2 regions of the Shigella sp. SIG6 genome follow, and region 1 is predicted to be linked to the other one. Evidence: riboswitches for the same ligand, from Rfam matches in the RefSeq annotation. Region 1 holds a riboswitch; the other holds the start of a gene.
The links. Region 1 has a riboswitch for thiamine pyrophosphate ahead of thiM (hydroxyethylthiazole kinase). Riboswitches for the same ligand answer to the same signal wherever they lie in the genome.
Positions count from the first base shown of each region.

Region 2: it holds a riboswitch for thiamine pyrophosphate, as region 1 does, so the genes downstream of both, thiC (phosphomethylpyrimidine synthase ThiC) here and thiM (hydroxyethylthiazole kinase) in region 1, are expected to answer to the same signal.

Region 1 is NZ_JBQZXC010000061.1:6,133-13,609, forward strand. It holds partial or broken gene ACUU1M_RS11720 (fimbrial biogenesis outer membrane usher protein) at 1-2,148, shown strand, start outside; partial or broken gene ACUU1M_RS11725 (putative fimbrial-like adhesin protein) at 2,164-3,197, shown strand; gene rcnB (Ni(II)/Co(II) efflux transporter accessory subunit RcnB) at 3,279-3,617, opposite strand; gene rcnA (nickel/cobalt efflux protein RcnA) at 3,836-4,684, opposite strand; gene rcnR (Ni(II)/Co(II)-binding transcriptional repressor RcnR) at 4,805-5,077, shown strand; TPP riboswitch at 5,169-5,265, shown strand; gene thiM (hydroxyethylthiazole kinase) at 5,300-6,088, shown strand; gene thiD (bifunctional hydroxymethylpyrimidine kinase/phosphomethylpyrimidine kinase) at 6,085-6,885, shown strand; gene ACUU1M_RS11755 (glycoside hydrolase family 25 protein) at 6,950-7,477, shown strand, end outside.
Region 2 is NZ_JBQZXC010000036.1:5,795-13,271, reverse strand. It holds gene thiC (phosphomethylpyrimidine synthase ThiC) at 1-1,252, opposite strand, end outside; TPP riboswitch at 1,333-1,433, opposite strand; gene rsd (sigma D regulator) at 1,486-1,962, opposite strand; gene nudC (NAD(+) diphosphatase) at 2,057-2,830, shown strand; gene hemE (uroporphyrinogen decarboxylase) at 2,870-3,934, shown strand; gene nfi (deoxyribonuclease V) at 4,091-4,762, shown strand; gene ACUU1M_RS08560 (YjaG family protein) at 4,805-5,395, shown strand; gene hupA (nucleoid-associated protein HU-alpha) at 5,582-5,854, shown strand; gene ACUU1M_RS08550 (DUF1481 domain-containing protein) at 5,867-6,562, shown strand; gene zraP (zinc resistance sensor/chaperone ZraP) at 6,564-6,989, opposite strand; gene zraS (two-component system sensor histidine kinase ZraS) at 7,227-7,477, shown strand, end outside.

The DNA of each region.
Region 1 (7,477 bases):
CAGGGTGGGAGCTATAGCTGGGATATCGGGGCTTTTCGTCTCGATTTCAGTGTCCCGCAGGCTTGGGTGGAAGAACTGGAAAGTGGCTATGTTCCACCGGAAAACTGGGAGCGGGGTATTAATGCGTTTTATACCTCTTATTATGTGAGTCAGTATTACAGCGACTATAAAGCGTCGGGTAACAACAAGAGTACATATGTACGTTTTAACAGCGGGTTAAATTTACTGGAGTGGCAACTGCATTCTGATGCCAGTTTCAGTAAAACAAATAACAATCCAGGGGTGTGGAAAAGCAATACCCTGTATCTGGAACGTGGATTTGCCCAATTTCTCGGCACGCTTCGCGTGGGTGATATGTACACATCAAGCGATATTTTTGATTCTGTTCGCTTCAGCGGTGTGCGGTTGTTTCGTGATATGCAGATGTTGCCTAACTCGAAACAAAATTTTACGCCACGGGTGCAGGGGATTGCTCAGAGTAACGCGCTGGTAACTATTGAACAGAATGGTTTTGTGGTTTATCAGAAAGAGGTTCCTCCTGGCCCGTTTGCGATTACAGATTTGCAGTTGGCCGGTGGTGGAGCAGATCTTGATGTTAGCGTGAAAGAGGCGGACGGCTCGGTAACCACCTATCTGGTGCCTTATGCAGCGGTGCCAAATATGCTGCAACCCGGCGTGTCGAAATATGATTTTGCGGCGGGCCGTAGCCATATTGAAGGGGCGAGCAAGCAAAGTGATTTTGTCCAGGCAGGTTATCAGTATGGTTTTAATAACTTATTGACGCTGTATGGCGGCACGATGGTTGCTAATAATTACTATGCGTTTACCCTCGGAACGGGTTGGAACACGCGCATTGGCGCAATTTCCGTCGATGCCACGAAGTCGCATAGTAAACAAGACAACGGCGATGTGTTTGACGGGCAAAGTTATCAAATTGCCTACAACAAATTTGTGAGCCAAACGTCGACGCGTTTTGGTCTGGCGGCCTGGCGTTATTCGTCGCGTGATTACCGGACATTTAACGATCACGTTTGGGCAAACAATAAAGATAATTATCGCCGTGATGAAAACGATATCTATGACATTGCCGATTATTACCAGAACGATTTTGGCCGTAAAAATAGCTTTTCTGCCAATATGAGCCAGTCATTGCCAGAAGGCTGGGGTTCTGTGTCCTTAAATACGTTATGGCGAGATTACTGGGGGCGTAGCGGCAGCAGTAAGGATTATCAGTTGAGTTATTCCAATAACTGGCGGCGGATAAGCTATACCCTCGCGGCAAGCCAGGCGTATGGCGAGAATCATCATGAAGAGAAACGTTTTAATATTTTTATATCAATTCCCTGTGATTGGGGTGATGACGTTACGACGCCTCGTCGGCAAATATATATGTCTAACTCAACGACGTTTGATGATCAGGGTTTTGCCTCAAATAATACGGGATTATCAGGAACAGTAGGGAGTCGGGATCAGTTCAATTATGGTGTCAACCTGAGTCATCAACATCAGGGAAATGAAACGACAGCTGGGGCGAATTTGACCTGGAACGCGCCGGTTGCGACAGTGAATGGCAGTTATAGTCAGTCGAGTACTTATCGACAGACTGGAGCCAGTGTTTCAGGGGGCATTGTCGCCTGGTCGGGTGGCGTTAATCTGGCGAACCGTCTTTCCTAAACGTTTGCTGTGATGAATGCGCCAGGAATTAAAGATGCTTATGTCAATGGGCAAAAATATCGCACAACAAACCGTAATGGAGTGGTGGTATACGACGGAATGACACCTTATCGGGAAAATCACCTGATGCTGGATGTGTCGCAAAGCGATAGCGAAGCAGAATTACGTGGCAACCGGAAAATTGCCGCCCCTTATCGCGGCGCGGTTGTACTGGTTAATTTTGATACCGATCAGCGCAAGCGCTGGTTTATAAAAGCGTTAAGAGCGGATGGTCAACCATTAACGTTTGGTTATGAAGTCAATGATATCCATGGTCATAATATTGGCGTTGTCGGCCAGGGAAGCCAGTTATTTATTCGCACCAATGAAATACCGCCATCGGTTAATGTAGCAATTGATAAGCAACAAGGACTTTCATGCACAATCACCTTCGGTAAAGAGATTGATGAAAGTAGAAATTATATTTGCCAGTAATAGTCAGGTGGTTCTATGGAAATTCGCATAATGCTATTTATATTAATGATGATGGTTATGCCTGTGAGCTATGCGGCATGTTATAGTGAGTTATCTGTTCAGCACAATTTGGTTGTTCAGGGGAATTTTGCACTTACTCAAACACAAATAGCGACATATGAGCATAATTTTAATGATTCGTCATGCGTGAGTACAAATACTATCACCCCTATGAGCCCATCGGATATTATTGTTGGACTTTATAACGATACCATTAAATTAAATTTACATTTTGAATGGACCAATAAAAATAACATCACGTTGTCAAATAATCAGAGCAGTTTCACCAGTGGTTATTCGGTAACGGTGACACCTGCGGCCAGTAATGCAAAAGTGAATATTTCTGCGGGGGGCGGTGGTTCAGTGGTGATTAATGGTGTTGCGACATTATCCAGTGCTTCATCATCGACACGCGGGAGTGCCGCAGTACAATTTCTACTGTGTTTATTAGGTGGCAAGTCATGGGATGCATGTGTAAATAGTTACAGAAATGCATTGGCACAAAATGCAGGTGTCTATTCCTTCAATCTGACATTGTCATACAACCCGATAACCACAACCTGCAAACAGGACGATTTATTAATTACTTTAGACAGTATTCCCGTTTCACAATTACCAGCCACAGGTAACAAAGCAACAATAAATAGTAAAAAAAGGGATATTATTCTGCGTTGTAAAAATTTATTAGGTCAACAAAATCAAACATCACGGAAAATGCAGGTGTATTTATCAAGTTCTGACTTGTTAACCAACAGCAACACAATACTGAAAGGTGCGGAAGATAATGCGTAGGATTTATTCTTGAAAGTAATGGTTCGCCAGTCACACTTTTAAATATCACTAACAGCAGTAAAGGATACACAAATTTAAAAGAAATTGCGGCAAAGTCAAAACTTACAGATACAACGGTTTCAATTCCGATAACAGCCAGTTACTACGTCTACGATACAAACAAAGTTAAATCTGGCACACTGGAGGCAACCGCATTAATCAACGTGAAATACGACTAATAACAAGCAAGACGAGCAAGTGGCTAATAATAAAAAATAACAAGGTGTCTGCATTTCCCCCTCATGATGAGGGGGCTTTTTTTAGCGATGATAAAAAATCTCACCGTCGTAGGCTTTAATGATTTTACCGTCGGTGTCGCTGATCAACACGTACGCGCCACCCATATAGGTCCAGTGCGTCCCGGCATCAGGCGCGGGCAGGTTACGTAACTGCCACTGCTTAATGTTGTACTCATCGGTGCGGTACATCTCTGGGACGGTATCACCTGGTTTGAAATGCTTAAAGTCAGCAATGAAACTACTTAACTCATACTTAGAAATTCCCGAGGTATTGGTCGAACCCGCGGTGGCTGGTGCGGCCCAGGCGGCACTGGTAACCAGCAAAAGCACACCCAGCAACATCTTATTTTTAATGGTCATAAACTCTCCACTTTGGGGATCTGTAATATCAGTCGCATATCTTTCCTGCCATACAATATAACTGACAAGCGATATTTTGTTAGTGATCCCATGATTTCGTAAAAAGTGTAAATGAAAGGATGCCCTAAAAGCATCCTTAGCGAGCAGAGAGTCAGCGGAAATAGCTGATTTAAGAATCATCCTGGGCTGAAGATAACATGCAAGCCTAAAGGATTGAGTTATCGCATTATGCCCATGAAGCCATGTACGCCCATATACACACCGACTAAGCCAATCAACAGACTGGAAAAATAGGGGGCGCGTTTAGCGAGAGTGTTAAATCCGCTCCAGCGTTTTGCGACCTGCTGAACGCTGATTGCTGCGCCAACGCCTACGGTGACAAGCGTTAACGCCAGGCCAATGCTGAAACTGACGACCAGTGTTGCGCCCAGTGTCAGGGCTTTCAACTGAATGCATATCAACAGCACGGTAATTGCTGCCGGGCAGGGGATAAGGCCACCGGTTAAGCCAAATAACAAAATTTGCCAGTTGATGACCTCTCTACCATCAAAGCGTCGTTTAATGTCATTGGCATGGGCTCGTGCATGGGCATCCTGATACTCGCCATGTTCGTGATGGTGATGATGTCCTTGGTCGTGGTGATGTTCGTGGTCTTGATGATGTTCGTGATCGTGATGATGGTGATGATGCTCATAATCATGCCCGTGCATATTCTCCAGCCAGTTGCGTTCGCCGCGCCAGGTACGCCAGAACATCCAGAACGCGGTGCCAATAATGATCACTGCGGAAATCAGCTGGAGCCACGGTTCTGCTGATTGAGCAGTAAAGCGCTTACTGATCACCATCCCGCCAAAGGCAATCAACCAGACCACCGCGGTATGCGAAATGGTTGCTGCCAGTCCGAGCATCACCGCCTGTTTAATGGTGCCTTTGATGGCGATGATAAACGCCGCCATCATCGTTTTTGAGTGCCCTGGTTCCAGGCCATGAAGCGCACCAAGTAAGATGGCGCTGGGGATGAAGAACCAGGCGTTTCCTTGCTGAAGAAGAGTTGTAAATTCGGTCATGATAATAATTCTTAGTATTAATTCGGCAATCTGATTCTACTCCCCCCAGTACCTGATACTACCCCCCCAGTAGATTAATAGTGCTATGATTTTTCATATTCTTGTTAACCAGGTGTTGCCATGTCTCATACAATCCGTGATAAACAGAAACTGAAAGCGCGTGCCAGTAAGATTCAGGGCCAGGTCGTGGCGCTCAAGAAAATGCTCGACGAGCCGCACGAATGCGCTGCAGTTTTACAACAGATTGCTGCTATCCGTGGAGCGGTAAACGGTCTGATGCGGGAAGTGATTAAAGGTCATCTGACGGAACACATCGTTCACCAGGGGGATGAGCTAAAACGTGAAGAAGATCTGGATGTCGTTCTGAAGGTGCTGGATTCATATATCAAATAATTTATTAACGCGATTGTAAAACTGCCGTTTTTCCTCGTTTACAACGGGTGCGCTGGACATTACCATCCTCCTCTGCGATTTATCATCGCAACCAAACGACTCGGGGTGCCCTTCTGCGTGAAGGCTGAGAAATACCCGTATCACCTGATCTGGATAATGCCAGCGTAGGGAAGTCACGGACCACCAGGTCATTGCTTCTTCACGTTATGGCAGGAGCAAACTATGCAAGTCGACCTGCTGAGTTCAGCGCAATCTGCGCACGCGTTACACCTTTTTCACCAACATTCCCCTCTTGTGCACTGCATGACCAATGATGTGGTGCAAACCTTTACCGCCAATACCTTGCTGGCGCTCGGTGCATCGCCAGCGATGGTTATCGAAACCGAAGAGGCCAGTCAGTTTGCGGCTATCGCCAGTGCCTTGTTGATTAACGTTGGCACACTGACGCAGCCACGCGCACAGGCGATGCGTGCTGCCGTTGAGCAAGCAAAAAGCTCTCAAACACGCTGGACGCTTGATCCAGTAGCGGTTGGTGCGCTCGATTATCGCCGCCATTTTTGTCATGAACTTTTATCTTTTAAACCGGCAGCGATACGTGGTAATGCTTCGGAAATCATGGCATTAGCTGGCATTGCTAATGGCGGACGGGGAGTGGATACCACTGACGCCGCAGCTAACGCGATACCCGCTGCACAAACACTGGCACGGGAAACTGGCGCAATCGTCGTGGTCACTGGCGAGGTGGATTATGTTACCGATGGACATCGTATCATTGGTATTCACGGTGGCGATCCGTTAATGACCAAAGTGGTAGGAACTGGCTGTGCATTATCGGCGGTTGTCGCTGCCTGCTGTGCGTTACCAGGCGATACGCTGGAAAATGTCGCATCTGCCTGTCACTGGATGAAACAAGCCGGAGAACGCGCAGTCGCCAGAAGCGAGGGGCCAGGCAGTTTTGTTCCACATTTCCTTGATGCGCTCTGGCAATTGACGCAGGAGGTGCAGGCATGAAACGAATTAACGCTCTGACGATTGCCGGTACTGATCCGAGTGGTGGTGCGGGGATTCAGGCCGATCTTAAAACCTTCTCGGCACTTGGCGCTTATGGTTGCTCAGTTATTACTGCACTGGTGGCGCAAAATACCCGTGGCGTACAGTCGGTGTATCGCATTGAGCCTGATTTTGTCGCCGCCCAGCTCGATTCGGTGTTCAGCGATGTGCGAATCGATACCACTAAAATCGGTATGTTGGCGGAAACCGATATTGTTGAAGCGGTGGCAGAACGGTTGCAACGTTATCAGATCCAAAACGTGGTACTCGACACCGTTATGCTGGCAAAAAGCGGCGACCCGCTGCTTTCACCTTCGGCGGTTGCTACGCTGCGCAGTCGATTATTGCCACAGGTTTCATTAATAACGCCAAACTTGCCCGAAGCTGCCGCCTTGCTCGACGCGCCACACGCGCGCACCGAACAGGAAATGCTGGAACAAGGGCGATCGCTGTTGGCGATGGGCTGTGGCGCAGTGCTAATGAAAGGTGGTCATCTGGATGATGAGCAAAGCCCGGACTGGCTGTTTACCCGCGAGGGTGAACAACGGTTTACCGCACCGCGCATTATGACCAAAAACACCCACGGCACTGGTTGTACACTCTCTGCGGCGTTGGCTGCACTACGCCCGCGCCATACAAACTGGGCTGACACCGTACAGGAGGCAAAAAGCTGGCTTTCATCGGCGTTAGCCCAGGCCGACACGCTGGAAGTTGGTCACGGTATTGGTCCGGTTCACCACTTCCACGCCTGGTGGTGAGCACCGTACTATAGCTGCTTTGGTTATTGTCAGCCTTTGGCACTGACATTCAGGGATGAAACCAATGCAGCTAAGAATTACCAGTCGAAAAAAACTCACCGCTCTATTATGCGCTCTTGGGCTAATTTCCATCGTTGCAATTTATCCGCGTCAGACGGTGAATTTTTTCTATTCGACAGCAGTTCAGATTACAGACTACATCCACTTCTACGGTTATCGCCCGGTTAAATCTTTCGCTATTCGCATTCCTGCCAGTTACACCATTCACGGATTAGATGTTTCGCGCTGGCAGGAGCGTATCGACTGGCAGCGGGTGGCAAAAATGCGCGACAACGATATCCGCTTACAGTTTGCTTTTATTAAGGCTACGGAAGGCGAAAAGCTGGTGGACCCCTATTTTTCGCGTAACTGGCAATTAAGCCGCGAAAATGGCCTGCTGCGCGGGGCGTATCATTATTTCTCCCCGTCGGTATCCGCTTCAGTTCAGGCGCGATTATTTCTGCAAACGGTGGATTTCTCACAAGGCGATTTCCCTGCCGTGCTGGACGTAGAAGAACGGGGAAAATTATCGGCAAAAGAATTACGCAAGCGG
Region 2 (7,477 bases), on a different contig from region 1:
CGCCCAGCGTATGCAATTCGGCAAACTGCGCTTCATCGTTGGCGTCCTGAATAGAACCGGGGCGCAGACCGTCGCCCAGCGACAGCGAAGCGTCATAAGCGGCACAGATTTCACAAATTTCGCGGAAGTGTTGATAGAGGAAATTTTCCTGATGATGGGAGAGGCACCATTTCGCCATAATCGAACCGCCGCGAGAGACGATACCGGTCAGGCGTTTCGCGGTCATCGGCACATAGCGCAGCAGTACGCCCGCATGGATAGTGAAGTAATCCACACCTTGCTCGGCCTGTTCCAGCAGCGTGTCGCGGAACGCTTCCCAGGTAAGATCTTCGGCGATCCCGTTAACCTTCTCCAGCGCCTGGTAGATCGGCACTGTACCGATCGGCACCGGACTGTTACGCAAAATCCACTCGCGGGTTTCGTGAATATAGCGACCGGTGGAGAGATCCATCACCGTATCCGCTCCCCAGCGCGTGGACCATACCAGCTTTTCCACTTCTTCTTCGATGGAAGAGGTGACCGCCGAGTTGCCGATATTGGCGTTAACTTTTACCAGGAAGTTACGGCCAATAATCATCGGCTCCGATTCCGGATGATTAATGTTGGCCGGGATAATCGCACGTCCGGCAGCAACTTCATCACGGACAAATTCCGCAGTGATATTTTCCGGCAGATGTGCGCCAAAGCTCATTCCCGGATGCTGGTGGCGTAAAACCTCGCTACGGATGCGCTCGCGGCCCATATTCTCGCGGATGGCGATGAATTCCATTTCCGGCGTGATGATGCCCTGGCGGGCGTAGTGCAGTTGGGTGACACGGCGTCCTGTTTTGGCGCGTTTTGGCGTTAATAAGCCGCTAAAACGTAGCTCGTCGAGACCATCATCTGCCAGCCGCGTTCTGGTGTAATCGGAACTGCGCACGGTAAGTTCTTCGGTATCGGCGCGCGCATCGATCCACGGCTGGCGTAGTTTTGCCAGCCCTTGCTGCACGTTAATGGCGATCTGCGGATCACCATACGGGCCGGAGGTGTCGTAGACCGGAATCGCTTCGTTTTCTTCGTACTGCGGCTGTTCTTTGCTACCGCCAATTAGCGTCGGGCTAAGCTGGATCTCACGCATCGGCACGCGCACGCCGGGGTGTGTGCCAGTGATATAAATGCGTTTTGAGTTGGGAAAGGCGGTGCCTTCCAGGGTGTCGATAAAATGTTGGGCTCGGGCGCGTTGTTCGCGGCGGGTCAGTTTTGTTGCAGACATAGCTCATTCCAAAAAGTTAAGGACGTGGCTTGTCAGACGACGGATGAAGCAAGAGACGATCGCCGCAAAGGCGATGCGATAGCAGATTAACTCTTGTTCCCTTCGCAGGTATTAGCCTGATCAGGTTCCGCGGATCCCGAATAAACGGTCTCAGCCAGTTAAGGCACTCCGACAAGAAATTAGCCCCCACAAACGGGGCGTTGAATGTAAATTACGCGTTAACAGCGCAGAACTCAAGCAGGATGTTTGACGCGGGCGGCGTCAAGCACCAGCAGAATCAGCTTATCTTCCAGCACAAAGCGCGCTTCCAGCGCCTCGCCGATGTCAGATAAAACCTGTTGAAACTCAAGGTAATTATCATGATCGATGGCGGTTTCCAGGCTGGAATCGTAGTAATCCATAATCTGTTGGGTATTGGCTTCGAGTTGCGGCCAAATCTTCGCGGCGCGCGCGAGTTGCCCGTTGCCTTCCAGCTTATGAAGAATGCGCTCATAAATACTGAAATGTCCGGCAGACAAGTAATCGACCAGGCTCTGACAAAAATCATCAAGGGCTTTTTCGTTTAGCCTCATGTACGATTCTTTGCCAGGCTTAATGCCAACCAGATTGTAGTAAGCCACGAGCAGATGCTTACGTACATGTAGCCAGCGATCAACCAGTTTGTTACTTCCTCTGACGCGCTCCGTCAGGTTATCGAGCTGGTTAAGCATGATTGACTCCGCAAGTTTGTATTCAAAAACTGCTCAGTGAGAAATGTAAAAACCATGTTAAACATGCCAGTGATGCAAAGGTAGTGCAAGAGCTATGGATCGTATAATTGAAAAATTAGATCACGGCTGGTGGGTCGTCAGCCATGAACAAAAATTATGGTTGCCGAAGGGAGAATTGCCGTATGGCGAAGCGGCAAATTTCGATCTTGTGGGTCAGCGCGCACTACAAATCGGCGAATGGCAGGGGGAACCTGTTTGGTTAATACAACAGCAGCGGCGTCACGATATGGGGTCGGTACGTCAGGTCATTGATCTCGATGTTGGGCTGTTTCAACTGGCCGGACGTGGCGTGCAACTGGCGGAGTTTTACCGATCGCATAAATACTGTGGTTACTGCGGGCATGAAATGTATCCGAGCAAAACCGAATGGGCGATGCTGTGCAGCCATTGCCGTGAGCGTTACTACCCGCAAATCGCCCCCTGCATTATTGTTGCCATCCGTCGCGATGATTCGATCCTCCTCGCCCAGCATACCCGCCATCGTAACGGTGTCCATACAGTACTTGCCGGATTCGTCGAAGTGGGCGAAACCCTCGAGCAGGCAGTCGCGCGGGAAGTGATGGAAGAGAGCGGAATTAAAGTTAAAAACTTGCGTTACGTGACTTCTCAGCCGTGGCCGTTTCCTCAGTCTTTAATGACCGCGTTTATGGCGGAATATGACAGCGGCGACATCGTGATCGACCCGAAAGAATTGCTCGAGGCGAACTGGTATCGCTATGACGATTTGCCGTTACTCCCGCCGCCCGGCACCGTAGCGCGCCGTCTGATAGAAGATACTGTGGCGATGTGTCGGGCAGAGTATGAGTGATGATACACTGACCGCCTGACGCACTAAGGAACAGCCAAAATGACCGAACTTAAAAACGATCGTTATCTGCGGGCGCTGCTGCGCCAGCCCGTTGATGTCACTCCAGTATGGATGATGCGCCAGGCGGGTCGCTATCTACCGGAATATAAAGCCACGCGCGCCCAGGCGGGCGATTTTATGTCGCTGTGCAAAAACGCCGAGCTGGCGTGCGAAGTGACTTTGCAACCGCTGCGTCGCTACCCGCTGGATGCGGCGATCCTCTTTTCCGATATCCTCACCGTGCCGGACGCGATGGGGTTAGGGCTCTATTTTGAAGCCGGAGAAGGTCCGCGTTTTACCTCGCCAGTCACCTGCAAAGCCGACGTCGATAAACTGCCAATTCCGGACCCGGAAGATGAGCTGGGTTACGTGATGAACGCGGTGCGTACCATTCGTCACGAACTGAAAGGCGAAGTGCCGCTGATTGGTTTTTCCGGCAGCCCGTGGACGCTGGCAACCTACATGGTGGAAGGCGGCAGCAGCAAAGCCTTCACCGTGATCAAAAAAATGATGTATGCCGATCCGCAGGCGCTGCACGCTCTGCTCGATAAACTGGCGAAAAGCGTCACTTTGTATCTGAATGCGCAGATTAAAGCCGGTGCTCAGGCAGTGATGATTTTCGACACCTGGGGCGGCGTGCTTACCGGGCGCGATTATCAACAGTTCTCGCTCTATTACATGCATAAAATTGTTGATGGTTTACTGCGTGAAAACGACGGTCGCCGCGTGCCAGTCACGCTGTTTACCAAAGGCGGCGGACAGTGGCTGGAAGCCATGGCTGAAACCGGTTGCGATGCGCTGGGCCTCGACTGGACAACGGACATCGCCGATGCGCGCCGCCGTGTGGGCAATAAAGTCGCGTTGCAGGGTAATATGGATCCGTCGATGCTGTACGCGCCGCCTGGCCGCATTGAAGAAGAAGTAGCGACTATACTTGCAGGTTTCGGTCACGGCGAAGGTCATGTCTTTAACCTTGGTCACGGCATTCATCAGGATGTGCCGCCAGAACATGCTGGCGTGTTCGTGGAGGCAGTGCATCGACTGTCTGAACAGTATCACCGCTAAGAGCCTGATCCATCAGGCTATTTTATTTGCCATTTTGAGGCCGGGCAGTGCTCAAAATCCTCACGTACTACGTGTACGCTCCGGTTTTTCCGCGCTGTCCGGCCTCAAACTGCCTTCAACAATTACGCCTGTTGAACCAGGCTCTAAGGAGCGATTATGGATCTCGCGTCATTACGCGCTCAACAAATCGAACTGGCTTCTTCTGTGATCTGCGAGGATCGACTCGATAAAGATCCACCGGATCTGATCGCCGGAGCCGATGTCGGGTTTGAGCAGGGCGGAGAAGTGACGCGAGCGGCGATGGTGCTGCTGAAATATCCCTCGCTTGAGCTGGTGGAGTATAAAGTTGCCCGCATCGCCACCACCATGCCTTACATTCCAGGTTTTCTTTCCTTCCGCGAATATCCTGCGCTGCTGGCAGCGTGGGAGATGCTGTCGCAAAAGCCGGATTTAGTGTTTGTCGATGGTCATGGGATCTCGCATCCTCGCCGTCTTGGCGTCGCCAGCCATTTTGGCTTATTGGTGGATGTGCCGACCATTGGCGTGGCGAAAAAACGGCTCTGCGGTAAATTCGAACCGCTCTCCAGCGAACCGGGCGCGCTGGCCCCACTGATGGATAAAGGCGAGCAGCTGGCCTGGGTCTGGCGCAGCAAAGCGCGCTGTAACCCGTTGTTTATCGCTACCGGCCATCGGGTCAGCGTGGACAGCGCGCTGGCGTGGGTACAACGCTGCATGAAAGGCTATCGTCTGCCGGAGCCAACGCGCTGGGCGGACGCGGTGGCCTCGGAACGTCCGGCGTTCGTGTGCTATACAGCAAATCAGCCCTAATTCAGGTAAACTGCGGATAATTTCCGTATTTGAGAACTCAACATGTTACAAAACCCAATTCATCTGCGTCTGGAGCGCCTGGAAAGCTGGCAGCATGTCACTTTCATGGCTTGCTTATGCGAACGCATGTACCCCAATTACGCCATGTTCTGCCAGCAAACCGGTTTTGGTGATGGGCAAATTTACCGTCGTATTCTCGATCTCATCTGGGAAACGCTGACCGTTAAAGACGCAAAAGTAAATTTCGACAGCCAACTGGAGAAATTTGAAGAAGCGATTCCTTCAGCCGACGATTTCGATCTGTACGGCGTTTATCCGGCAATCGATGCCTGCGTGGCGTTAAGTGAACTGGTCCATTCGCGTTTGAGTGGTGAAACGCTCGAACACGCGGTGGAAGTGAGTAAGACCTCCATCACGACCGTTGCGATGCTGGAAATGACTCAGGCTGGTCGCGAAATGAGCGATGAAGAGCTTAAAGAAAACCCAGCTGTAGAGCAAGAATGGGACATTCAGTGGGAAATATTCCGACTTTTAGCTGAGTGCGAAGAACGCGATATCGAGCTGATAAAAGGCCTTAGGGCAGACCTGCGTGAGTCGGGTGAGAGCAATATTGGTATAATTTTTCAGCAATAAGACCAGAAAACGTGATTTAACGCCTGATTTGTCGTACCTGGAGTCTTCCCTTTCGCCCCCCGTCTGGTCTACATTTGGGGGGCGAAAAAAAGTGGCTATCGGTGCGTGTATGCAGGAGAGTGCTATTCTGGCATTTCCGTCGCACTCGATGCTTAGCAAGCGATAAACACATTGTAAGGATAACTTATGAACAAGACTCAACTGATTGATGTAATTGCAGAGAAAGCAGAACTGTCCAAAACCCAGGCTAAAGCTGCTCTGGAGTCCACTCTGGCTGCAATTACTGAGTCTCTGAAAGAAGGCGATGCTGTACAACTGGTTGGTTTCGGTACCTTCAAAGTGAACCATCGCGCTGAGCGTACTGGCCGCAACCCGCAGACCGGTAAAGAAATCAAAATTGCCGCAGCTAACGTACCGGCATTTGTTTCTGGCAAGGCACTGAAAGACGCAGTTAAGTAAGATTGCGTGGCAGTGAACAGTTTTAACGAAGGGGTGGTTTCACCCCTTTTGTCTTTCTGGCGTCGATCATTGATGCTGGCAGGTGCGCTGTTTCTCACTGCCTGTAGCCACAACTCTTCACTTCCTCCCTTTACCGCCAGTGGATTTGCTGAAGACCAGGGCGCGGTACGCATCTGGCGAAAAGATAGCGGCGATAATGTGCATCTGCTTGCCGTGTTTAGCCCGTGGCGCAGTGGCGATACCACGACGCGAGAGTATCGCTGGCAGGGCGATAACCTCACGCTCATCAATATCAATGTTTACAGCAAACCGCCGGTGAACATTCGCGCGCGTTTTGACGATCGCGGCGATCTGAGCTTTATGCAACGTGAATCCGATGGGGAAAAGCAGCAGCTTTCTAACGACCAAATCGATTTATACCGTTATCGTGCTGATCAGATCCGCCAGATTAGCGATGCCTTACGTCAGGGGAGAATCGTGCTGCGCCAGGGGCGCTGGCATGCGATGGAACAGACCGTGACCACCTGCGAAGGGCAAACCATTAAACCTGATTTAGATTCGCAGGCGATAGCGCATATCGAGCGCCGCCAGAGCCGCTCTTCTGTTGATGTCAGCGTGGCATGGCTGGAAGCGCCCGAAGGTTCGCAATTACTGTTAGTGGCAAACTCTGATTTCTGTCGCTGGCAACCCAACGAGAAAACGTTCTGATTTACCAGTGGCCCATACCCATATGACCGCCACCACCGCAGCCGCCGTAGCCCATGCCCATTCCGGCTCCGCGCGGAATACCCGCTTCAGCCATCGCGATATCTCGTTTCACCCGTAACTCATCTAACGACTGACGCAAATTCTCCATCTCTTTGGCGACCGCGTTAATTTTGCTGCTATCCGGTGGGTTCGCGGCTAACAGGGCATTGTATTCATAACGCTTCGTCACCAGTTGCTGTTGCAGTGCGCTGCTTTGAGCGTAAAAGTCATTATGGATTTTCTGCCACGCTGTCTGTTGTTCGCTGGTCAAAGGCGCGGCATTTTGCTGCCACATACCGTGTCCGCCGTGAGCAAATGCAGATGTCGATCCCATCGCCATTGCTGAAAGCGCCATCATTACCAGGGCAATTTTCGTGTTCCGTTTCATGGTTAATCCTCCAGTGGTTGTCTTACTTCGGGTATTGCATCTTCCGTGCCAACGATGAAACGCTGATATGACGGGTAATCTGGCATGATAAACGAGTAAAAATGACTCGCCTGCTGCGGGTAGCGAGTCATTTTTACTCATTGAAACTTAAGCCTTTGTGTTACAGCGCAGGGTAAGCGCTGATAAAAGATGGCATGATTTCTGCTGTCAGAAAGGGATGAGCAGGCAAAGAAGAAGATGCGTTTTATGCAACGTTCTAAAGACTCCTTAGCTAAATGGTTAAGCGCGATCCTCCCCGTGGTCATTGTTGGGCTGGTAGGGTTGTTTGCGGTGACGGTGATTCGCGATTATGGGCGCGAGACTGCCGCCGCCAGACAAACGCTGCTGGAAAAAGGCAGTGTACTTATTCGCGCTCTTGAATCCGGCTCGCGCGTCGGCATGGGGATGCGCATGCATCATGCGCAGCAGCAGGCCTTACTGGAAGAAAT